Regions from separate parts of the Dyadobacter sp. SRI_021 genome, predicted to be linked through region 2. Evidence: riboswitches for the same ligand, from Rfam matches in the RefSeq annotation. Region 2 holds a riboswitch; the other holds the start of a gene.
What was found. Region 2 has a riboswitch for thiamine pyrophosphate ahead of AC2YIT_RS29530 (TonB-dependent receptor). Riboswitches for the same ligand answer to the same signal wherever they lie in the genome.
Positions count from the first base shown of each region.

Region 1: another riboswitch for thiamine pyrophosphate. It lies ahead of thiS (sulfur carrier protein ThiS); the one in region 2 lies ahead of AC2YIT_RS29530 (TonB-dependent receptor).

Region 1 covers NZ_JBYCZM010000001.1:253,094-265,343, forward strand. Annotated here, with positions in the region: gene AC2YIT_RS00975 (SusC/RagA family TonB-linked outer membrane protein) at 1-2,537, shown strand, start outside; gene AC2YIT_RS00980 (SusD/RagB family nutrient-binding outer membrane lipoprotein) at 2,559-4,121, shown strand; gene AC2YIT_RS00985 (amidohydrolase/deacetylase family metallohydrolase) at 4,291-5,565, shown strand; gene AC2YIT_RS00990 (RraA family protein) at 5,668-6,600, shown strand; gene AC2YIT_RS00995 (bile acid:sodium symporter family protein) at 6,697-7,803, shown strand; gene AC2YIT_RS01000 (GNAT family N-acetyltransferase) at 7,988-8,491, opposite strand; TPP riboswitch at 8,634-8,729, shown strand; gene thiS (sulfur carrier protein ThiS) at 8,801-9,001, shown strand; gene thiC (phosphomethylpyrimidine synthase ThiC) at 9,047-10,939, shown strand; gene AC2YIT_RS01015 (thiamine phosphate synthase) at 10,939-12,250, shown strand, end outside.
Region 2 covers NZ_JBYCZM010000015.1:76,258-88,507, reverse strand. Annotated here, with positions in the region: gene AC2YIT_RS29545 (type III PLP-dependent enzyme domain-containing protein) at 1-1,387, shown strand, start outside; gene AC2YIT_RS29540 (D-glycero-alpha-D-manno-heptose-1,7-bisphosphate 7-phosphatase) at 1,629-2,153, opposite strand; gene hemE (uroporphyrinogen decarboxylase) at 2,156-3,184, opposite strand; gene AC2YIT_RS29530 (TonB-dependent receptor) at 3,212-5,659, opposite strand; TPP riboswitch at 5,727-5,823, opposite strand; gene rocD (ornithine--oxo-acid transaminase) at 5,896-7,158, shown strand; gene AC2YIT_RS29520 (S41 family peptidase) at 7,155-8,546, shown strand; gene AC2YIT_RS29515 (GH3 auxin-responsive promoter family protein) at 8,658-10,172, shown strand; gene AC2YIT_RS29510 (AAA family ATPase) at 10,290-12,250, shown strand, end outside.

The sequences.
Region 1 (12,250 bases), on a different contig from region 2:
CTATGGACAATAGCGTTCCGGGTGGTGGCAATGCTTCGGATGGTAATGGTAACAACACCGACCGCGGTGATGGTATCGGCGGTATCAACCCCGACGACATCGAGTCGATCAGCGTTTTGAAAGGCGGTCCTGCGGCTGCGCTTTACGGTGCCCGTGCTTCCAACGGTGTGATTTTGATTACCACCAAAAAAGGCCGTGCACAAAAAGGCATCGGCGTGGAATACAATGGCAACTTCTCGGTGGACAACCTTTCGATCATTCCCGACTGGCAATATGAATACGGCCAGGGTGTGGATGGTGTAAAACCGGCAGACAAGGATAAGGCGAAGAGCTCAGGCCGCTTGTCGTACGGTGCGAAAATGGATGGTACGCCGGTAATCCAGTTCGATGGTGTGGAACGTCCCTATTCGCCTCAGAAAAACAACCTGAAAAACTTCTACCGCACGGGAACCAACTACATCAACTCCCTTTCGTTTACGGGAGGTAACGAACACGTGAATTTCCGTTTCGGTCTGAACAACACCAGCTCGAACAGCATTGTCCCCAATTCTTCCTTTACCAGAAGAATCGCGAACCTGAACCTGAATGCATTTCTGGGAAAAAAGTTGAGCATTGAGACGGTTGTTCAGTACAATATCGAGAACGGCCACAACCGTCCGAAAGTTGGTTATGCTGATTACAACCCGCACTGGGCCACTTACCTGGTTGCAAACACCGTGGATATCAGAAGCCTCGCCCCGGGCTACGACGCGGTTACCGGCAAAGAGGTTGAATGGAACCCCGTACCGGCCGCACCGAATCCTTATTTCGTGATCAACAAGTTTGTCAATGAAGATCAGAAAAACCGTTTCCTCGGTCAGGCCAACATTAAATATGACATCCTCGACAACCTGTTCATTAAAGGAAGCGTAAGCCGCGATTACTACAACTTCAACTATGAGTTCGTAGTACCTACCAACAACGCCTACCAGCCGCTGGGGACCTACGAAGCGAAGAAAGTAACCTCGTCGGAAACCAACGGAATGCTGACGCTGAATTACTCCAAGGACTTCTCCGAAGACCTGAACTTCTCCGCATTGGTGGGTGGCAATATGCAAAGAAGCATTTATGACCAGACCGCCTTCAACGGTTCGGAATTCACGATTCCTGGATTTTACAGCTTCACGAACCTCGCAACATCGACCGTGGTGCCTACTTACAACAAAAGCGCCATCAACTCTATCTTCGGATCCGCCGATTTGGGTTACAAAGGCTTTGCGTACCTGACTTTGTCGGGCCGTCAGGACTGGTTCTCGGTGTTGAACAGCAAAAGCAATAGCATTTTCTACCCTGCCGTTGGTGGTTCACTGATCCTCTCCGAAGCTTTCAACCTGCCAACAGTGGTAAGCTTCGCGAAACTACGTGGTTCGTGGGCACAAGTGGGCGGCGCGAATGTACTTCCCTACCAGATCTACCAAAGCTATGCGATGGCAGTAGGTGGCCACAACGGACGTCCGGTTCAGCAGCTATCTTCGGCGGTGGTACCAAACCCCGATCTGAAACCACTTACTTCCACTACCTATGAAGCAGGTATCGAAGCGAAATTCCTGCAAAACCGTCTGGGAATCGATCTTACGCTGTATAACCGCAAGACCACTAACGACATCGTACAAAGCAATATCGCCGCGACCTCGGGTTACACTTCCGCTTTGTTGAATGTGGGTGAGCTGAGCAACAAGGGTATCGAGTTGTTGCTGACAGGAACTGCGGTCAAGCAAAATAATTTCATGTGGGACATCAGCTACAACATGGCTTACAACAAAAGCGAGATCATCAAACTGGCCGATAACCTTCCTTCCCTGAGCATCGGAACGGGCGTAGGCGGTGGTTTGATCAACAACGTAGTGGGCGGTACGTATGGTGAGGTTTGGGGTTACAACAAATTGAAAGATACAAACGGGAATACCGTATTCAACACTGCCAGCGGTTACGCGGTACGTGGTAACCTCGAAAAACTGGGTAATGGTACTCCTCCGCTGACCATGGGTATCACCAACAATTTCAAATACAAAAACTTCTCGCTGAACATCCTCATCGACGGCAAGTTCGGAAGCGTAGTATATTCGAACATGTACCAGTATGCATACCGCTTCGGCTTGCCTAAGGAAACACTTCCCGGCCGTGAAACCGGCCTGACGGTAACCGGTGTAACACCCGAAGGAGCACCTTTCTCCAAAACATGGGAGAAGAAAGACATTGATACTTACTATGACAATGACAAGAACTACACGGGCATTTTCACGTTCAACAACGATTTCGTGAAACTGCGCCAGATTATCTTGAGCTACAACCTGCCCGTCGCGAAAATATTGGGAGGTAAACTGCAATCGGCTTCTGTTTCGATCGTGGGACGTAACCTTGCCTTGCTTTACAAAGACAAGCGCAACAAATATTTCGATCCTGAATCGAGCTATACAAACGGTAATGCGCAAGGGCTGGAAGCATTTGGTGTACCCAGGACCAGAAACATCGGCGTGAACCTGACAGTGAAGTTTTAATCATTCAAAATTACAGTGACGATGAACAAATTCCTGAAACTATCATATATGGCCATGGTGGCCGCCTTCATCTCCTCTTGCGACAATAATTTCGAGGAAATGAATGTAAACCCGAATGCGTCCAGGGATGTCGTGCCCGGCTTCCTGTTTACCCGGGCGCAGCTGACGACCGTGAGCAACAACTATACCGGCGGTGCTTATCTGACGATCGGACAGTCGATGCAGCATTTCGCGACTTACAAGGAGGTGCCTGCGGCAGGTGACAAGTATTTCAATTATACCTACTCAACCGGCAACTGGGCATTGTTTGGCGGCGACCCTGCGACGGCAGGAGCCGTAATCGATCTCGCCCAGGTAATCGACGCGCTGAAAACCTCGCCGGACAATGTAAACAAAATGTCGGTTTCGCGGATATGGAAGGCTTACCTCTACCACCGCCTCACTGATCTTTATGGTGACATCCCATACACGGACGCCGGAAAGGCCCTTACGGACAAAAACTTCACTCCCAAGTATGACACGCAGGCCTTTATCTATGCCGACATGCTCAAAGAGATCGAAGAATCCATTGCCGCATTCGACGCCAGTAAGCCTACCTTCGGCACTGCAGACCTGATTTACGGCGGAAATGTGACGCAATGGAAGAAGTTTGGCTATTCGCTCATGCTGCGCCTCGGTATGCACCTTACCGAAGTGGACCCTGCCATGGCTGAAACCTGGGTAAAGAAAGCGATCGCCGGCGGCGTAATCACCGCTGACGCGGATCTGGCGAAGATCGACTATGTGGACGGCTCCATCACCGCGAGCCGCAATTTCATCTCCGCCGGATTAATGAGCACCGACTACGTATCTCCCGGTGGCGATAACGTAGAAGGCGGCAAGTTTGCAAAAACGCTGATCGACCATCTGAAAACCACAAGCGATCCGCGCCTGAATGTGATTTCAGTGGTATGGACCAAAGCATCCGATAAAGCCCCTTACGTGGCCGACACGGCTACCGCACTGCAAAAAGGGATGCAAAATGCCGCTTTCAACGGCCTGCCTGCCAATTTCGATCAATACTCGGAGCCTAACCCTGCGACGATCTTGAAATACAATGCACCGTTGCTCGTTATGACCCCTGCCGAAATACACCTGTTGCTCGCAGAGGCCAACCTGAGAGGTTGGTACAGCGGCGCTACCGCCGAGGCATCCTACAACGCCGCAGTTACTTCCGGTCTGAAACAATGGGCATTATTTGGCACGGCAGGTATCATCTCCGATGCTAAAATCGCCGCTTACCTGAAAGCGAACCCTTTCAATGCAACCGGAACGACAGCACAGAAAATGGAGCAGATCGGTACGCAGAAATGGGTATCCCTCCTGTTGGAAGACGAATACGAGATCTTCGCCAACTGGCGCCGCACAGGCTATCCCAAGCTGACGCCGACCAACTATCCCGGTAACCTCACCGGCGGCCAGATCCCGACCCGCTTCGTGATCCCCGATACGGAGGAGCAATACAATAAAGAGAATTTTTACGAAGCGCGTACCCGCCAGGGCGGCACCAACACGCTTTCGAGCAAAGTTTGGTGGGATAAATAAGCGGAATTTATGCGCTGTTTGCCTGTGAAGTGAATGACCGATACGGATTGCCGACCAAAATCGGCAGTCCGTATCGCTTTTTAAGCCTGAAATTTTTCGATCCGTGAATGAGGTATTTCAATGCGTTTCCTTGTCTTAACCATAATAGTTCTTTCCTAAACCAAAACCCATGATCAAAAAAGTATTCATTGCCGCCGCCCTCTTCTGTTCTGCCGGTTTTGCCGCACAGGCTCAGAAGTATTCGATCGTCATCAAAGGCGGTCATGTGATTGACCCTAAAAACAATATCAACAGCATTATGGACGTCGCGCTGAAAGGCGACACGGTAATGCTCGTTGCCCAAAACATCGACGCCAGGGAAGGCGTACAGGTAGTGAACGCGAAAGGTCTTTTCGTAACGCCGGGCCTGATCGACATGCACTCGCACAACTTCTTCGGCACCAAAATGGACCAGACTTACAGCAACGGTCCTAATGCCCTCCCACCCGACGGTTTCACCTTCCGCACAGGGGTTACCACGGTGGTGGACGCTGGCTGCGCCGGCTGGAAGTCGTTCCCCGATTTTAAGAAGCAAACCATTGATGCCTCACGCACTCGTGTACTCTCGTTCCTGAACATCGTGGGCGAAGGCATGCGCGGCGGCACGTACGAGCAGAATGTCGAGGACATGGATGCTGCCGCTACTGCCAAAGTCGCGAAAGAATATCCTGAATACATTGTGGGTATTAAACTTGCCCACTTCAACGGTTACAACTGGACGCCTACCGACCGTGCCGTGGAAGCCGGCAAGTTGGCTAACATCCCGGTCATGATCGATTTTGGCGGCAGCCAGCCGGTATTGCCCATCGAAGAGCTTTTCATGAAACACCTCCGCCCCGGCGACATTTTCACGCATTGCTTCGGCCAGCTTGCCAGCCGCGAGCCGATCGTGGACGTGAAAGCCGGTAAAGTGAAGCCATTCGTGTATGAAGCACGCAAAAAAGGCATCATTTTCGATGTGGGTTACGGAGGTATCAGCTTCGCATTCTCGCAGGCGATCCCGGCGATCAAAACCGGTTTTTATCCCAACACTATCAGCACGGACATCCATACCGGCAGTATGAACAATGCCATGAAGGACATGCTGAATGTGATGTCCAAATTCTTAGCCATGGGTATGGATCTGCCGGCGGTGATCAAAGCCAGCACCTGGGCTCCGGCACAAGCCATTCACCGCGAAGAGCTGGGTAATCTTTCGGTCGGTTCACGTGCGGACGTATCCGTATTACGCGTGCTCGACGGCAAGTTCCAGATGAATGACACCGGTACCTTCGGTTTCTTCGATTACACCGGCGCCAAAGTGCAGGGCAAGCAGAAACTGGAAGCCGAAGTGACGATCCGCGCAGGTAAGGTGGTGTACGACCTGAATGGCCTGACCAACCCTATCGTGGTTTCAAAAAGATAATCTGAACGGGAGCTCTGGATGATGTAACCAGACAGGGCCCCGATTGATATTTTACCTAATTTTACCTACTCAGTATATTCCTGCCGCACATTTTCTTGTCTTATGAAACTACCAATTCTCTCTTTAACGACGATCCTGACCCTAACCCTTGGAGGCCTGCAAACCGCGAAGGCGCAGACTATGCCAAAAGAAGAACTGATTTTCCTGACCTCCGAATGGAAAGGTGAACGCTTCCCTGACGGCCGCCCGAAAATCTCCGACGACCTCGTCCGCCGAGCAAAGGACATCAATATCGAAGAAGCCTGGGTAGTGCTCAAAAACGAAGGCTATAACTGCCAGTTTGAAGGCAACTGGAAAATCGTGCACGACGACGTGGTGATCGCCGGCCGTGCACTGACGGCGCAGTTCATGCCTTCACGCCCGGATATCGAAAAGAATATCAAAGACCGCGGTGCCAAACAAGGCCGCATCGGCAATACCAACTCCTGGCCGATCGACATGCTCAGCAAAGGCGACGTATACGTAGCCGACGGTATGGGCAAAATAGTGGAAGGTACGCTGATCGGCGATAACCTGGCCAATTCTATTTTTGCCAAAACCGGCAATGGTGTGGTATTCGACGCCTCCGTGCGCGACCTCGACGGCCTCTCCAAAATCCCCGGTTTCAATGCATTCGTCCGTGATTTCGATCCTTCGTATCTCAAAGACGCGGTGGTCACCGGCATCAATACCCCTATTCGCATCGGCCGCGCGGTAGTACTTCCCGGCGATCTGGTTTTGGCCAAAAAAGAAGGGGTAATCTTCGTCCCGTCGCACATGGTCGAGAAAGTGGTGCAAACCGCCGAATTCATCGCACTGCGTGACAAATTCGGCATTCAAATGCTGAAAGAAGGCAAATACACCCCAGGCCAGATTGACAGCCAATGGACCGACGCTCTGAAAACAGACTTCCTGAAATGGCTCGACAAAAACCCGAACGAAATCCCTATGAAACGTTCGGAGCTCGACGAATACATGAAAAAAAGAACCTGGTAGGCGAGTAACCGGGACTGGTTTTCAGCATTTCCTGTCTGGTGAAACAGACAGGAATTTTCTTTCCCTTTTTCAAAATTGCATTTTAAATACATTAATATGAATATTTACAAGCTCATATCCGCCGTCGCCACGGTTTGCCTGCTGATAGCGCTCTACCTCGCTTTCACGGGGAGCCTCCCTTCGGCCGGCCCCTTCTTCATTGCATTCTTCCTGTCGCTGGCCATCAGTTTCAGGGGATATGAAAAACTAAAAGGTTTCACTTACACCACCGTGATTTTCGCGGCGGTAACCACCGCATTATACTACCCTCAGCATTTCCTCACGGTGGGCGACTTTAAACTTTCAACGCTGATCACTCCACTCATCCAGATCATCATGTTCGGGATGGGTACTTCCATGAGTTTCGGCGACTTTGTGGGGGTGGTTAAAATGCCCAAAGGTGTACTGATCGGCGTAGTGAGCCACTTTATCATCATGCCGACGATCGGTTATACGCTTGCGAACATCAGCGGCTTCCCGCCTGAAATCGCTGCTGGGATCATTCTCATCGGCTGCTCACCGAACGGCATGGCTTCCAATGTGATCTCTTACCTGGCGAAAGCGAACCTGGCTTTGTCCATTACCATTACCGCCATTTCCACCATGCTCGCGCCTATCGTAACGCCGGTCCTCATGAGCATGCTCGCAGGCGCGTTCGTGAAAATCGACACGCTGCATATGATGTGGGATATCATTAAAATGGTGATCATCCCGATCGGCGCCGGGCTTATCTTCAATAAGCTGTTCAGCGGAAAAGTAAAATGGCTGGATGCCGCTATGCCATTGGTATCGATGGGCGGTATCGCGTTCATTATCGTAATCATCACGGCTGCCGGCCGCGACAGCCTGCTTTCCATCGGGCCTGCATTGCTGCTCCTCGTGTTAATCCACAATCTCTCGGGTTACACGCTCGGTTACTGGTCGGGGCGCCTGTTCCGCATGAGTGAGCGCGACTGCCGTACGATTGCCATTGAAGTAGGCATGCAAAATGGCGGTTTGGCTTCCGGTATTGCCAAGGAAATGGGTAAAATGGCCACCGTAGGCCTCGCCCCCGCAATCTTCGGACCACTGATGAACATTACCGGTTCCATCCTCGCCTCCTGGTGGCAAGGCAAACCCACCGGCGATGAAGATACTTATGTAGAAACGGGCAGAGCCCATTAAAATGAACGAGGCGCAGTTATTAGCTGCGCCTCGTTTTTTGTCAAGTGTTGACAGGAGTTGTCATTCGTTGTCAGGTATTGTCAATTTTGTTGGATAAATTCTTAACTAATCCTGACCATTCCTGACCACCCTTGACCATTTCTGACTTCCTCCCTTTCGACCTTCGTCCTTCCTCCCAAAAATATCAATCCTCTTCCAGCAACAGCTGCATATAAACCAAATCCAGCCACTGGTCGAATTTATAAGCTACTTCTTTGAGGTAACCCTTCTCCACAAACCCATATTTCTTGTGAAATTCAATGCTTGCGCGGTTCGAGGCATCAATGCAGCCTATCATCGTATGCAGGCCCGACTCCTTCGCACGTTGGATGAGGCTCCCTAGCAATTTACCACCTACGCCCATGCCACGCGACTTTTCGTCGAGGTAAATGGAATGCTCCACACTGAATTTGTACCCGATTTTCGGACGGAAAATATTATAGGAACCATAACCGATCACTTCGCCTTCCAGCTCTGCCACAATCACCGGCATACCGTCATAGAACATCTGTTCAAACCAGGCTTTTTGTTGTTCCATGGTCCGGGCTTCGTAATCATAAATAGCCGTGGTGTTCAGAATAGCGTGGTTGATAATTTCCAACAGCGAAGGCAGATCCTTAGGAGCGGCACTTCTGATGATCAAATCCATCAAAATAAAGCAGGTCGTTATACAGGTTTCAATATTAGGGTCAAAAATACCTTATTATTTTAAAAAATTTCACGTCTTATCCACGTTCTGTTTTACGTTTTTTTCTAATTCTTTTGAAAATCCTGAATTTCGAATAGCTTTGCCTCAACTTTAGGGGTGTCCCAACATGCGGACTGAGATCATACCCTTTGAACCTGATGCAGCTAGTACTGCCGAAGGGAAAAGCAGGTGTTACTGTGCACGTAGCTCCGTCTATTCTTTCTTCATAGGTCCATCCCTGAGTTTTTTGTATTTAAAACTGAATCAGGAATGGAAATCATCCTAAACGGTCAGACAAAGCAAATAGCCGTCACTTACACGGTAGGGCAACTCGTATCCGAGCTGTTTCCCTCCGGCAAAGGCATCGCAGTAGCCATCAACCAATCGGTAGTCCCGAAATCCGACTGGCCCACGCGCCAATTCTCCCCCAACGACCAGATTACGCTCATTACCGCCACCCAGGGCGGCTAGCATTGCATTGTCCTGTATCCACCATTTAACCAGAAAAACAGCATCATGAAGACAGAAAAAACGCCGGAAACCATCACCCGAGACCCGTTTCCCAATTCGAAGAAAATATATGTGAAAGGGCAAATCCACGACATTTCCGTGGCCATGCGCGAGATTTCACTGAACGATACGCGCATACATGGCGGCCCGCATTCAGGTCGCCTCGGAGCCAGCGAGCCCAATGAGCCGGTAACCGTGTACGACACCAGCGGCCCTTATACCGATCCCAACATTGAAATAGACGTCAAAAAAGGCCTTCCTGCATTACGTGCGGAATGGGTACGCTCGCGCGGGGACGTGGAGGAACTGGAAACGATTTCCTCTGAATACGGCCGGATGCGCCTCGCCGACGCGAAGCTCGACTATTTGCGGTTCGCACATAATGCAAAGCCGTTACGCGCCAAAGCCGGGCAGAACGTTTCTCAGCTGCATTATGCTAAAAAGGGTATTATCACGCCGGAAATGGAATACATCGCCATCCGCGAAAATCAGCGCATTGACGCGCATTTGCAGTCGCTGAATGGTAAAGCTGGCGCACTGGCGCACCAGCACGCCGGACATAGTTTTGGGGCAAATACGCCGAAAAGCCACATTACCGCCGAGTTTGTAAGACAGGAAGTAGCGGCCGGAAGAGCGGTAATCCCTTCGAATATCAACCACCCGGAGAGCGAACCGATGATTATCGGCCGGAATTTTCTGGTGAAAATCAATGCCAATATCGGCAACTCGGCCGTTTCGTCGAGCATTGAAGAAGAGGTCGAAAAAGCCGTCTGGGCATGCCGCTGGGGTGCCGACACCATTATGGACCTGTCCACCGGCAAGAACATCCACGAGACCCGCGAGTGGATCATCCGCAATACGCCGGTGCCCATTGGTACCGTACCTATTTACCAGGCTTTGGAGAAAGTAAATGGCAAAGCCGAAGACCTGACCTGGGAGCTTTTCCGCGATACGCTCATCGAGCAGGCCGAACAGGGTGTGGACTATTTCACAATTCATGCGGGCGTCCTGCTGCGCTACATACCGCTGACTGCCAAACGCATCACCGGCATTGTTTCGCGTGGCGGGTCGATCATGGCGAAATGGTGCCTGGCGCATCACAAAGAAAACTTCCTGTACACGCATTTCGAGGAGATCTGCGAAATCATGAAGGCTTACGATGTGGCATTCTCTTTGGGCGACGGCCTACGCCCCGGCAGCATTGCCGATGCTAACGATGCCGCACAGTTCGCGGAGCTCGAAACGCTGGGCGAATTGACCAAAATCGCCTGGAAGCACGATGTGCAGACGATCATCGAGGGCCCCGGCCACGTACCGATGCATTTGATCAAAGAGAATATGGAGAAGCAGTTGAAACACTGCCATGAAGCGCCATTCTACACATTAGGCCCATTGACAACCGACATCGCGCCCGGTTACGACCACATTACCTCGGCCATCGGCGCGGCCATGATCGGCTGGTTCGGCACGGCTATGCTTTGCTACGTAACCCCGAAGGAGCATTTGGGATTACCCAATAAAAAAGATGTAAAAGACGGTGTGATCACCTACAAAATCGCCGCCCATGCCGCCGACCTCGCCAAAGGCCATCCCGGCGCACAGTACCGCGACAATGCATTGAGTAAAGCCCGCTTCGAGTTCCGCTGGGAAGATCAGTTCAACCTTTCGCTGGACCCCGACACCGCACGTGAGTTTCACGATGAAACGCTTCCGGCCGAAGGGGCCAAGATCGCCCACTTCTGCTCGATGTGTGGTCCGAACTTCTGTTCGATGAAAATCACGCAGGACGTACGCGACTATGCGGAGGAAAACGGACTGATGGCCGAAGACGCCGTGGCCGAAGGCATGCAGCAGAAAGCGCGGGAATTTGCAGAAAAAGGCAGCGAGATTTATCTGTAATGGAGCTCATCGTCATAACTCACCCGGAAATACTGTCCGAAGAAGCCGGTATCGTCAACCGGCTCTTCGCACACGGACTTGCACGCCTGCATGTGCGCAAGCCCAAAGCCACGGAAACCGAGCTGCGAATATGGCTGGAACAGATCGATCCGCAATTCCGAGGACGCATTGCACTGCACCAGCATCATGAGCTTGCCCATGAGTTTGGCATTACCGGGTTGCATTTCACTGAGAAAAACAGGCTGACGCAGAGCGAGGAAACATTGGAAATATTGAAAAGCGATGGATTCACAATCAGCACCTCGACACATGATCCGGAAGAACTTGAAAGACTTTCGCACCGCTTTGATTATGCATTCCTGGGGCCGGTTTTTGATAGTATTTCAAAGGCTGGTTATTCGGCGAAGGTCCCTTCTGATTTCAGATTAAGGAAATATAGTTTTCCGGGCAAAGTCATTGCATTAGGAGGCATTCATGCAGAAAATTTGAGATCTGCATTAAAAATGGGCTTTAATGGAGCAGCAGTGCTTGGCAGCATCTGGCAAAATCCCGACAATGCTGTTGCTCAGTTTGAAAATCTAAAATCATTACAATTATCTCTAAAATCATCTCAGCATCCTTCATCTCAACAATCATCATTTCAGCAGTCATCCTGCATCCCCAGGTTAAAACCCGGGGCAATAGATTTGGCATTGGAGATCGATGTATTTGAACAAAAACAAATCGGCTCAAAAGCAAAAGCAGTCCATTGCCCCGGGTTTCAACCCGGGGATAAGAAGCAAAAGGATGCAGCTGATTTTATAGACAAATTGCATTTTATCTCCAATGAAACCGGTACCATGTCGCATATCGACAGCATTCGCCTGGCTCTGGAAGCGGGCTGCCGGTGGATTCAGTTGCGGGTGAAGAACCGGCCGGAGGAAGAGGTGCTGCCTATTGCCTGGGAAGCTACGCAGTTGTGTGACCGCTATGAGGCGAAGCTTATTATTAATGATTTTCCACGCGTTGCCCTTGCCGTGGAAGCCCATGGGCTGCACCTCGGGCTCACGGACATGCCTATACCCGAGGCGCGCGCATTCGTGGGCGAGAAAATGGTGATCGGTGGCACGGCTAATACCTGGGACGATATTGTTCGCCGGATCGGTGAAGGGGCGGATTACATCGGCCTCGGGCCGTTCCGGTTTACCAATACCAAGCAAAACCTGAGTCCTATTCTGGGCATAGGTGGCTACTCCGCTTTGATGCACCAGATGCGGCAGGCCGGTCATTCCATACCCATTATCGCCATCGGTGGCATTACATCCGACGATA
Region 2 (12,250 bases):
ACCTCTGATGGATATCATCAAGGAACATGGTACGCCGTTAAAGATCAATTATCTGCCCAAGATCGGAGAACACATCGAGAATGCCAACATGTTCTTCCGGAATGCCTTCAAAAGACATAATTACAAAGGCACTTATACCTATTGCTATTGCACGAAATCGTCGCATTTCAGCTTTGTGCTGGAAGAGGCTCTGAAGCATAACATCCATATCGAGACGTCTTCAGCTTTCGATATTCCCATTATCCGGGAGCTTTACCGCCGTGGCAAGGTCAATAAGAGCACGTACATTCTGGCGAACGGCTACAAGCTGCCGCGCTACACGCAATACCTGAGCGAGCTGATCAACGAAGGTTTCAATGTGGTGCCTATTCTGGACAACCTCAAAGAAATCGAATCGTACGAGCAGCAGGTGACGGCGGATTCGGTGCATTTCGGAATGCGCATTGCAACGGACGAGGAACCGAACTTTGCATTTTATACCTCGCGTCTGGGGATCCGCTATAACGATGTTCAGCAACTCTATAAAGAGAAGATCGAGCCGAACCCTCGTTTCAAGCTCAAAATGCTGCACTTCTTCATTAATACGGGTATTAAAGACAGTGCCTACTATTGGAGTGAATTGACCCGCTTCATGTTCAAATATTGCGAAATGAAGAAGATCTGTCCCGACCTCGATTCTATCGACATTGGCGGCGGCCTTCCGATCCAGACTTCGCTGCAATCGAATTATGATTACCAGCAAATGATCGATGAGATCATCGAGAACATCCAGTGGATCTGCAACAAGAACAACGTTCCCGTTCCGCACATTTTCACGGAGTTCGGAAGCTACACAGTGGGAGAGAGCGGCGCGGTGATCTATGAAATCATCGACAAAAAACTCCAGAACGATAAAGAGCTCTGGTATATGATCAACGGATCGTTCATTACCCAGCTTCCCGACTCTTGGGGTATGAACCAGAAGTATATTATGCTTCCGATCAATAACTGGGATAATCCTTATCAAAAGGTAAACCTTGGTGGACTAACGTGCGATTCGCAGGATTTCTATAATTCGGAGATGCACAGCGCGGATTTGTACATGCCGATTTTTGAAGATAACGAACCGCAATACATCGGTTTCTTCCATACCGGCGCATACCAGGAATCGCTTGGAGGCTATGGGGGCATTCAGCACTGCCTGATCCCGGCGCCGAAGCACGTGCTGGTGGACCGTGACGAAGAAGGCCGCATTACCACACGTGTTTTTGCAGATGAACAGAACAGCGATTCGATGCTGAGGATTTTGGGTTTCAAAGAGGAGCCTTTCGGTGCACAGGATGGAAAGCCGGCGATCGAAAAGCCTCGCGTGGAGCCGGAAGAAGAGTTGGCGGAAACAAAAATCTGATGCCGCATATAAAGTTCTTTGAATGAGTTCGTTATTAGTCAGGCTAAAACGCTCATTCAAAGAACTTAATTTTATATTTTTGTAGTGACAAAAACTTATACGAACTGGAAAATGAAAAAGATCTTACTTCTCCTGGCTGTTTGCGGAACATTGGCGGTAGCATCATCTTGCACCAAGCACGCCTGCCCTGCTTACGGATCAGTACAGAAAACCCAGCCTGCGCCGGTAGCAAAAGCTTAATTTACTGCTGCAATATCAACCTGGCGGCTTCCAGCAAATTCACAGCGGCATAGTCTCCCGTCGATTCTTCTGCATTCGGGATGATGTGAACCGTTTTCAAACCCACATTTTTTCCTGCTTCCATATCCCGGTCCCGGTCGCCGATCATCCACGATTGCGCGGGATCGATAGCATATTTGGCCATGGCCTTCTCGATCAGCAGCGAACCTGGTTTTCGCGACAATGAGCTGCCGGAATAGGCCGGGTGATACGGCGAGAAATACAGGTCGTCCAGCGCATTACCCGACACTTTTTGCATTGCTTCGTGAATCGCATACACATTATCAGCCGTGTAAAGTCCCTTCGCGATACCTGCCTGGTTCGTAATGACAATCAACAGGTAGCCCGCCTCTTTCAGCATTCGGAGCGCTTCAACAACACCTTCCGGTATAACGAGTTCTTCCAGCTTATACAAATAGTCCGGACAATCCTCATTCAGTACTCCGTCGCGGTCGAGGAATACGCATTTATTTTGCTGTAAAGCCATATTTATAAGGAAGAAAACTCTTTAACGGCTTCAATAAAGCATCGTACCTTGTCGGGATCGGTGTCGGGATAAACGCCGTGGCCGAGATTGGCAATGTACCGCTGCGTGCCAAATTGGTTCACCATTTTCTTCACTTCCGCGCGAATCTGGTCGTAGGAAGAATAGAGCACGCACGGATCCAGGTTCCCTTGCAATGTCTTGTTGGGGATCAGCTCGCGCGATTCGGCGATGTCCATATTCCAGTCGAGGCCCACTACCGAACAGCTTAGTTCTCCGATTTCCTTTCTGGCAAAGAATGCACCTTTGGCAAAAACAGTCACGGGTACTTCGATAATCGCATCACAGATCTGTTTGATATAAGGCAGAGAGAAAACGCGGTACTGCTCGGGCGAGAGAATGCCCGCCCAGGAGTCGAAGAGTTGTACAATATCGGCACCCGCCGCGATCTGCGCTTTCAGATAAGCGATCGTGCTGTCGGTAATTTGTTGTAATAATGTATGTGAAAATTCGGGATCGGCGTATAAGTGTTTTTTCGCAACCGAGAAGGTCTTGGAGCCTTTGCCTTCGGTCATGTAACAAAAAATTGTGAACGGCGCACCCGCAAAACCGATCAGCGGAACGCGGCCCGCGAGACCTTCTTTCGTGATTTTAATGGCGTCCAGCACATATTTGAGGTCCGTTTCCGGCTCGGCGATATGCAGCTTTTGCAGGTCGGCCAATGAGTGAACCGTGCTTGGGAACACCGGTCCGCGCTGCTCTACCATTTCATAAGGCAGTCCCATTGCCTCGGGAATCACCAGGATGTCGGAAAATATAATGGCAGCATCTACGCCCAGCAAGTCGACAGGTTGCAGGGTGACTTCTGCTGCCATTTCTGGTGTAGTGGCAAGATTAATAAAACTTCCGGCTTTCTCACGAACGGCCCGGTATTCTGCAAGGATGCGCCCGGCCTGGCGCATCATCCAAACAGGCGTGCGTTCGGTCTTCTCCCCCCGCGCCGCCCGAAGCAAAAGGTCATTTTTCAGATTCATGCGGCAAAGGTAGGGAGAAAGTGGTTATCAAAACCTGAAATTCACCCCGATCAGGAAATTCCTTCCCGCTTGCGGAAAATAGAAATTCTCTTGCGTGAGTGCGCCCCCGTACATATAACCGTAGGTATAGCCGTTCGATTCGTATTGCTCATCCAGGACATTGTTTACGAGCAAATTGAATCCGATTTCATTTGCCCACGATGGTTTGATAGTCCATGATAAACGGATATCGTTGGTCAGGTAAGCATCGAGTTTGCGGGTTTCTGTGGAAGTATTGTCCAGATATTGCTTGCCTACATACTTTGTCAGCAAGGCCAATTCCAGGTTTTTGCGCAGCGAATAAGTGAACTGGCTTCCGGCAATTACATTTGGTGAAAAGGAAATATCCGACTTACCATGATCGACGGTTTTATAACCACCATTATCATAGTCGACAATGTATTCCGTGAAATTTTTGATCTTGTTCTGGCTGAAAGTGGCATTCGCATTCCATTTCAGGTGGTTGTTGAATACCACAGCACCTTCCAGCTCGATACCGGTGCGGTAGCTTTTCGGCACATTCACACGCACAGAGCCGCCCACGTCGTTGATCTGACCGGTGAGTACGAGCTGGTTTTTATAACTCATCAGATAATAATTTGCTGCGAATGCCCATTTGCCTTGCTGCGTGCGGAAACCGGCCTCTACGTTCTGCAAACGTTCGCTTTTAGGGAAAAGATTGGCGGTTGAAGATGTGAAATCGTCTCGGTTCGGCTCGCGGTTACCGATGCTGTATGAGGCATAAACCGAGCTTTGCTCAGCCAGCTGGTAGGTAAGACCTGCCTTTGGATTAAAGAAAGAATACGACTCGTCAAACGCCAATTGAACCAGATCATTATCTGTTCCGTGAATGGCGTGGCTTACCCGACGGTATTGCAAATCGGCAAATGCAGTCAGCCGATCCGTGAATGCATAATAAACCTTTCCATACAGGTTGAAATCCTTCTTTTTCCCCGTGCTGAAATAGTATTGGTGCTCATTCTCGATATTGCCCGCGTTGCGTGCCCAGATGATCTGACCATAGTGGTCGCCATCGTACTGGTTCCAGCCTCCGCCGAAGCTCGCTGTCAGCTTTTTGAAACTGTTGTAATCGAAGGAGAATGTAGTTCCGTAAAAGTAATTATCCAGCCAGCGGCGACGGATGAAGTCGGTGCTGGTGAGCGTGTCTTTACCGATAATTACATTGGGAAGGTTGTATTTGCTGTAATCGTCACCGGAACGATATTGCTCATAGTAGCCCAGTCCGCGGACGAGAAATGCATTGAGGTTGAACGTCAGTTTATTACTCAGGTTATGGGAGGAAACGATCTGGTAATGGTCCTGACGGTAGTTATCCACCTCGTTTTTATACGTGTAGGAATTATAAGTCCGGTTATCGGAATTGAGCAGGTTTTGCGCATCTTTTTCTCCTAAGTAATTTCTGTCAATATAAGCCAGAATACCTTCTCGATCGCCGCGCAATTTGGCCTCCGGCACACCGTTCCACGACTGATAAGTGCGTTCTTTCCCCGAAAACACATTGATCCGCACAAAGCTCTTCTTGCCAAAATATCCGCCTGAGAGGTAATAAGAATGCAATTCTGAGGAAGCGCGGTCCACAAAGCCATCCGAAGAAACCCGCGACAGCCGGGCATCGAATGTAAACTTATCTTTAATCAGCCCGGAGCCTACTTTCAATGTGTTTTTGAATGTATTGAACGAGCCGTAAGAGTTATTCAATTCCGCATAAGCTGTTTCGCGGAATGCATTGGTATTAATATTCACCGAAGCGCCAAATGCGCCTGCGCCATTGGTGGAAGTTCCCACGCCCCGTTGGATTTGAATGCTGCTTACCGACGAGGCGAAATCCGGCATATTTACCCAGAAAACCCCCTGGCTTTCAGCATCGTTATAAGGAATGCCATTCACAGTTACATTGATCCGCGTCGCGTCGGAGCCTCGTATGCGTATGCCCGTGTAGCCCACGCCGCCGCCCGCGTCGCTCGTGCTCACAAGGGAAGGGGAAAAGTTGAGCAGTACCGGCAAGTCCTGCCCCATATTCTGCTTGTCGATTTGTGCGGCGGTCACATTGGTGTAAGCCATACCCGTTTTGTCGTTCACGCGGGTGGCATTAATGATCACTTCATCAGCCTGGTAAGTGCTTTTGTTGAGCTTGATTTCCAGCTGATTTGCAGCGCCAATGGCGACTTTCGAAGTTTGGTAGCCGATGTAGGAAATGTCGAGGGCATCAGTATTTTCGGAGATGTTTTTCAAAACAAAATGGCCGTCCTTGTCGGTACTCGTACCGCGGATTTCGCCGGCTTTAATGGTCGCGCCGGGGAGCGGTTTGCCGTCCTCGGCATCGGTCACACGGCCGGAAACACTCTTTTGGGCAAAAGTGACGAGTGAGGTGGTGCTGAACAGCAAGGTCAGCAGACAGGTAGTAATTTTTCGCATTGCGATCAATAATTACAACAGGCAGGGGCCACCTATCAGAAAGTTCGATAAAATATTAACAGAAAACAGCCGGTCCGGCTTTCTCTCCCTACGCCGGCATTACCCGGATCAGGTTAAATGGGTATGATCTCAGCCCGTTCGGTAGGGCACCCCTTGAGATTATGCTGCAAAATTAATACGCTTTTCCGTAATTTTACATATCTCGAAATGAAGTTCCTAACTATTTGAATACCAAAATGAAAAGCTATACAGACACGACCGATATCAGTGCCTCTCAGCATGCTATGGAGCTCGAATACCGGTATGGGGCACATAATTACAAGCCGATGCCGGTGGTTATCCAGCGGGGCGAAGGAGTTTTTTTGTGGGATGTGGAAGGAAAGCAGCATTTCGACTTCCTGTCGGCATACAGCGCGGTGAGCCAGGGGCATTGCCATCCGAAGATCGTGGATGCGATGGTACGCCAGGCGCAAAAGCTGACGCTCACCTCCCGTGCATTCTATAACGACCGCCTTGGCGAATGCGAGAAATTTCTTTGCGACTATTTCGGGTATGATAAAGTCCTGATGATGAATTCGGGCGTGGAGGGCGGCGAAACTGCGCTGAAACTAACCCGGAAATGGGCGTATAAAGTAAAAGGTATCGAGCCCGGAAAGGCAAAAACCGTGTATGCCGCCGGTAATTTCTGGGGCAGGACATTGGCGGCGATATCCTCGTCGACGGATCCTTCTTCCACCAACGACTACGGCCCGTTCCTGCCCGGCTACGAAATCATACCCTATAATGACCTTCCTGCCCTCGAAAGCCTCCTGAAAAATGACCCGGACATCGCCGGTTTCATGGTGGAGCCCATCCAGGGTGAAGCGGGTGTAGTGGTGCCGGACGAGGGTTACTTAAAAGGCGTGCGTGATCTGTGCACAAAATATAATGTCCTGTTCATCGCCGACGAAGTGCAAACCGGTATCGGCCGTACAGGAAAACGGCTTGCCTGTGACTGGGAAAATGTAAAGCCTGATATCCTGGTCCTCGGCAAAGCATTATCGGGTGGTACCATGCCGGTTTCGGCTGCATTGGCCGACGACGAAATCATGCTGACGATCGCGCCCGGCGAGCACGGCTCGACCTATGGCGGTAACCCGTTGGCATGCGCGGTGACCATCGCTGCATTACGGGTGGTTCAGGACGAAAACCTTGCTGAAAATGCCGAACAAATGGGCCGGATTTTCCGCAAGAGAATGCAGGAGCTTCAAAAGCAATGTTCTCTGATCGAAAGCGTTAGAGGGAAGGGGTTGCTGAATGCGATCGTGATCAACGACTCCGAAGATAGCAGCACGGCCATGGACCTTTGTTATAAAATGATGGAAAAAGGGCTGTTGTGCAAGCCTACGCATGGCAACAAGATCCGTTTCGCGCCGCCACTGGTGATCAATGAGTCGCAGATGGACGAAGCTTGCCGCATTATTGAAGAGGTATTTTTAGAAATGAACGGAAATCTATGAAACTGAGACTTCTCCTGCCTGTCATTTTAATCGCTGCCTGTGTTTTTTCTTGCAAGGAAAAAAACGCCGATCCCAAGAATGATACCGAGACCAACGAGTGGATCTATACCAACATGAAGTACTGGTATTACTGGACCGACCACATCACCGCATCGCCCGATTACAACAAAACGCCGAGCGATTTTTTCAGCTCTCTGCTTTATAAATATGATGCGACGGCGCGCCCGGACGGCGACCGGTTTTCATGGATGCAGGAAAGTGCGAAGGAATTAGAAGCGTCTTTGGGCGGCGAATCCAAAACAAGCGGCATGGAGTACAAGCTGGTGTATTTTCCTGCCAATACCAGCAATGTAGTAGGCATTGTGCTTTACGTGATCCCGGACTCACCTGCCGCCAAGGCCGGCTTTGTGCGGGGCGATGTTTTCAGCAGTGTGAATGGCCAGAAATTGACGGACTCGAACTACTCAAAACTGCTCAATACTCAGGATAAGGCTACTTACACCCTGGCCGACATTAAGGATGGTACTTTGAAGGAAACTACGACGAAGCGTGACGTGACGCCCATTGTCTTGCAGGAAGATCCGGTGTTCTTTGATTCTGTTTACACGATCGGTGCCAACAAAATCGGCTATGTCGTTTATCACCAGTTTATTCCCGAGCCTTACCAAACCAGTAACAAGGCGTATGATAGGAAGCTGGATGCGATTTTTTCGGAATTTAAAAACAGTAATATCAATGCATTGGTCCTCGACTTGCGCTATAATCCGGGAGGGTATGTAAGTTCTGCGACCAACCTGGCAAGCCTTATGGGTAAGGTGACGGCCAACGATGTATTTTATTACAAGGAATACAACAAGCAGGTAACCGAAACGAGCCTCAAAAAATACGGTGAATCCTATTTCTACGACAAGTTTGTATCCAAAAGTCAGAATGTAGGCAATGACCTGAAACACCTCGTGGTACTGGTGTCGTCGCGTACGGCTTCCGCGAGTGAACTGGTGATCAATGGATTGAAGCCTTTTATGACGGTAACATTGGTCGGAGGTAAAACTGTGGGTAAGAATGTGGGATCGGTCACGATCAGCGACGAGAAGAATGGTATCAAAGTGGGATTGCAGCCGATTGTCTCCAAATCGTTGAATAAGGACAAGAAGTCGGATTACCATGTTGGCTTTGAGCCGGATGTGAAGGTTAGCGAGGGCAATATCCTTTATCCCTATGGCGATCCACGCGATCCCTTGCTGGGCGAGGCACTCTTCCAGATCACGGGTACGCACGTAACGCGCCAACTCCGGAGCGCGCGCGTGCTGGCGGAGGAGGCAAACGCGGAACTGTCGTCGTCGATCAGCCAAAAGGCGGGAGGCAGCAATATGTTCTTTGACAGATAACCACCTGCTGATAAAATTTCCCGAATGGTGAGAGAACGGCTTGCAACTGTTCTCTCACCATTTTTTATTGCTATTTTTACAAACTTGCGTATTTCTAACTAATTGACCTTTATGAAGCTGGTAAATGATATGACTGTCTGGTTTATGAAGCGGCGCTTCGAACGGATCGAACAGTTTATGAAGTACCCCATTGAGACCCAGCAGCGTATATTTTCCGAATTGATCGAAACTGCCCGCTACACCGAATGGGGCAGCCGTTATAATTACGGTCAGATCAAATCGGTCAGGGAATTTCAGGAGCAGGTACCCATTTCGGCTTACGAGCAACTTTATCCTTACATCGAGCGTGTCCTGAAAGGCGAGCCGAATGTGCTCTGGCCGTCGCAGATCGAATGGTTTTCCAAATCATCGGGTACCACGAATGCGCGGAGCAAGTTTCTGCCCGTTTCGCCCGAGGCTTTGGAAGAATGCCACTACGAAGGCGGAAAGGACATGATGACCCTGCTGATCAACAACCGGCCCGATACCCGCGTCTTCGACGGGAAGGGCCTTTCGATCGGCGGGACTTTGCATGCCAATCCTTTTGACGATTATACCCAGATCGGCGACGTGTCGGCGGTGATTATGCAAAACCTGCCTTCCTGGGCGGAATTTATGCGCACTCCGCCTTTGGAGGTGGCTCTGATGGACCATTGGGAAAGCAAGCTGGACAAAATGGCGTCTATATGCTCGCAGGAGAATGTGACCAGCATTCTAGGCGTGCCTACCTGGACGATCGTGTTGCTCGACCAGATCCTCGAACGTACCGGCAAAAAGAATATGCTTGAAATCTGGCCGGATTTTGAGGTTTTCGTGCATGGAGCGGTTTCATTCGAACCCTACCGCGATTTGTTCATGACGAAATATTTCCCTTCCGATCAGGTGCTGTACCTCGAAACTTACAGTGCATCGGAAGGCTTTTTCGCGATCCAGGACGACATTAATAGGGTAGGCGAAATGCTGCTCATGCTCGATTATGGCATTTTTTATGAATTTATACCCATTGAAGAGCTCGGTAAGGAGCATCCCAAAGCATTGTTATTGGATGAAGTGGAAGTAGGAAAGAACTATGCAATGGTGATCTCTACCAACGCCGGGCTCTGGCGTTACCTGATCGGCGATACCGTGAAATTTACTTCTACTTACCCGTTCCGCGTGAAGGTGAGCGGACGTACGAAGCATTTTATCAATGCATTTGGTGAGGAAGTGATTGTCGAGAATGCCGATCATGCCATTAAGGTAGCGGCGCACCAGACAGACGCCCTGGTAGCGAACTATACCGCCGGGCCTGTGTACATGGGTGACGGCTCGCGTGGCTGCCATGAATGGATCATCGAATTCACCAAAGAACCGGAGGATCGCAATGCATTCGTGCAGGCGCTGGACACCGCGTTGCGGGAAGTAAACTCCGATTATGATGCCAAACGATACAAAGATATGGCCCTCACGCGTCCGCAAGTGCATTTCGCACCGGCCGGTACCTTCTACGCCTGGCTCGGCAAGCAGCACAAGCTCGGCGGCCAGAACAAGGTACCGAGGCTGAGCAATACGCGGGAGTATCTGGATGATCTGCTCGCCAGTTTGTAGTACTACGGCAGTCGGCTTCGGCTGTCGGATTTTTTAAGCAAATATTTTATAAAAACCGTATTCGACAGGCACAAAGCCAACGGCCGATAGCCGATAGCTGACTGCCGACAGCCATCCATGATCCCCAAACGCTTAAAAATCAAAGGACTCTATTCTTATCAAACCGAACAGGAAATTGATTTCGATCCGTTGACGGACGCGTCGTTGTTCGGGATATTCGGGGCTGTGGGGAGCGGGAAATCCTCCATTCTGGAAGCGATCACATTTGCATTATACGGGGATACGGAGCGGCTCAACAAGTCGGGAGACGACCGGACTTACAATATGATGAACCTGCGCTCGGATGATTTGCTCATTGACTTTGAATGCATTGCGGGTAAAAACGGTGAGCGTTACCGGTTTACTGTACGTGGCAAGCGGAATAGCAAAAATTTCAAGGACGTAAAGACCTTTGACAGAAAAGGTTACGTCTGGCGGGAGAACGACTGGGTGCCATTGGCTGAAAGCGAATCGACTGAAAGCATTATCGGCCTCAGTTATGACAATTTCCGCCGGACGATCATCATACCGCAGGGGCGCTTTCAGGAATTTATCGAACTGAAAGACGCCGAGCGCACCCGGATGATGAAGGAGCTCTTCCAGCTCGAAAAATATGACCTTAGCCGTAATGTAGGCTCGTTAAGCAAGCAGAACGACCTCGCATTATCGAATGTGGACGGCCAGTTGATGGGCCTCGGCGAAGTGACGCCGGAAATGCTTGCGGAAGGTGAGCAACGGCTGGAACAAGTCCGGCAGCAAATTCAGCAGATCGCGAATGAGCTGGCGATCCAGACGGAGCTGGAAAGTAATTTTCAAAAGCTTAAACTCGCCGGAGAAAAAATTCTGGCGCTGCAAAACAGGCTGGCATTACTCGACTCCGAGCGGGCGATTATGCGGGAACGCGAGGCCGCATTAAAGACCTTTGAAACCTGCTCCCTGCATTTTAAATCCATTTTTGACCAGAAAACTAACCTGCTGACGGCTATATCAAGGGACGAGCGCATTTCGGCGGCTAACCAGACGAAGCTTACCGAACTGGCTGCATTGCTCGGTAAGCAGCAGGAGACATTACAGATACTGAAACCGCGCTACGAAAAGCGGGAAGAACTGCTCGCGACGGCGGAAGAGCTTGAAAAGGTGATACGGATTATCGAACACTCGCAGGCTGTTATCAAAAGGAAGGAGGCGCTGGCACGTGGCGAAGAGCAGTTGAAGGAGAAGGAAAACGCCATTGAGATACAAAAACAACAAAGGGAGGAGCTCGAAACCGCTAATGAGCAGCGCAAAGCGGGCCTGGGCGACGTGCTCGAAATGGGACTCGTAAAATCGTGGTTTGTCACTGCCGACGCACTTACGGAGAACCGTCAGACGATCCAGACGGAGGCGAAGGCGCTAGCCGCCGAAATCACCACGTTGACCGAAGGATTGGGCCAGCGTTTGCAGGAGATTACCGGCGATTTCGGCATTGAGTTTGGCGAGGAACATTCATTGGATGCGTTCCAAAAGGGCATTGCGGCATATTTTGAAACCGGAGAAACCAGTCGGAAGGAGTTGAACCGCCAGTTATTTCACATCAATACCCGCGTCGCATTGCACCAGTATGCGGGTAATCTCGAAGACGGAGAACCCTGCCCGCTTTGTGGCTCGCTGCACCATCCCGAAGTATTGTCCGCCGACGGCGCATTAGCCGCAGAAATAGCGGCGATCGAGAAGCAGGTGAATGCATTGGATGAAAAAGAAAGATTGCTAAGGCGCTTGCAGTCGCCGATCGAGCGCATTTTTAACCAAATCGAAGGCCTTGAGAAACAGAAAGGTTCCATCAGACAGCGCTATAACGAGGCACAAGGCCGGTTGAAAGCGCATGACGAGGCTTTTATTTGGCCTGCATTCAATAAAGCAGACAGGGAAAGTTTCGAAAAACGGTTTGCGGAAAGCAGCCGTTTGCAGGCTGAAATTAAGGCCGCCGAGGCAACTTTGAAAGTATCGGCGGAGCAAATCGACGCGGCTATCAAAGAGAAAACAGAAAAGATCGAGAAGCC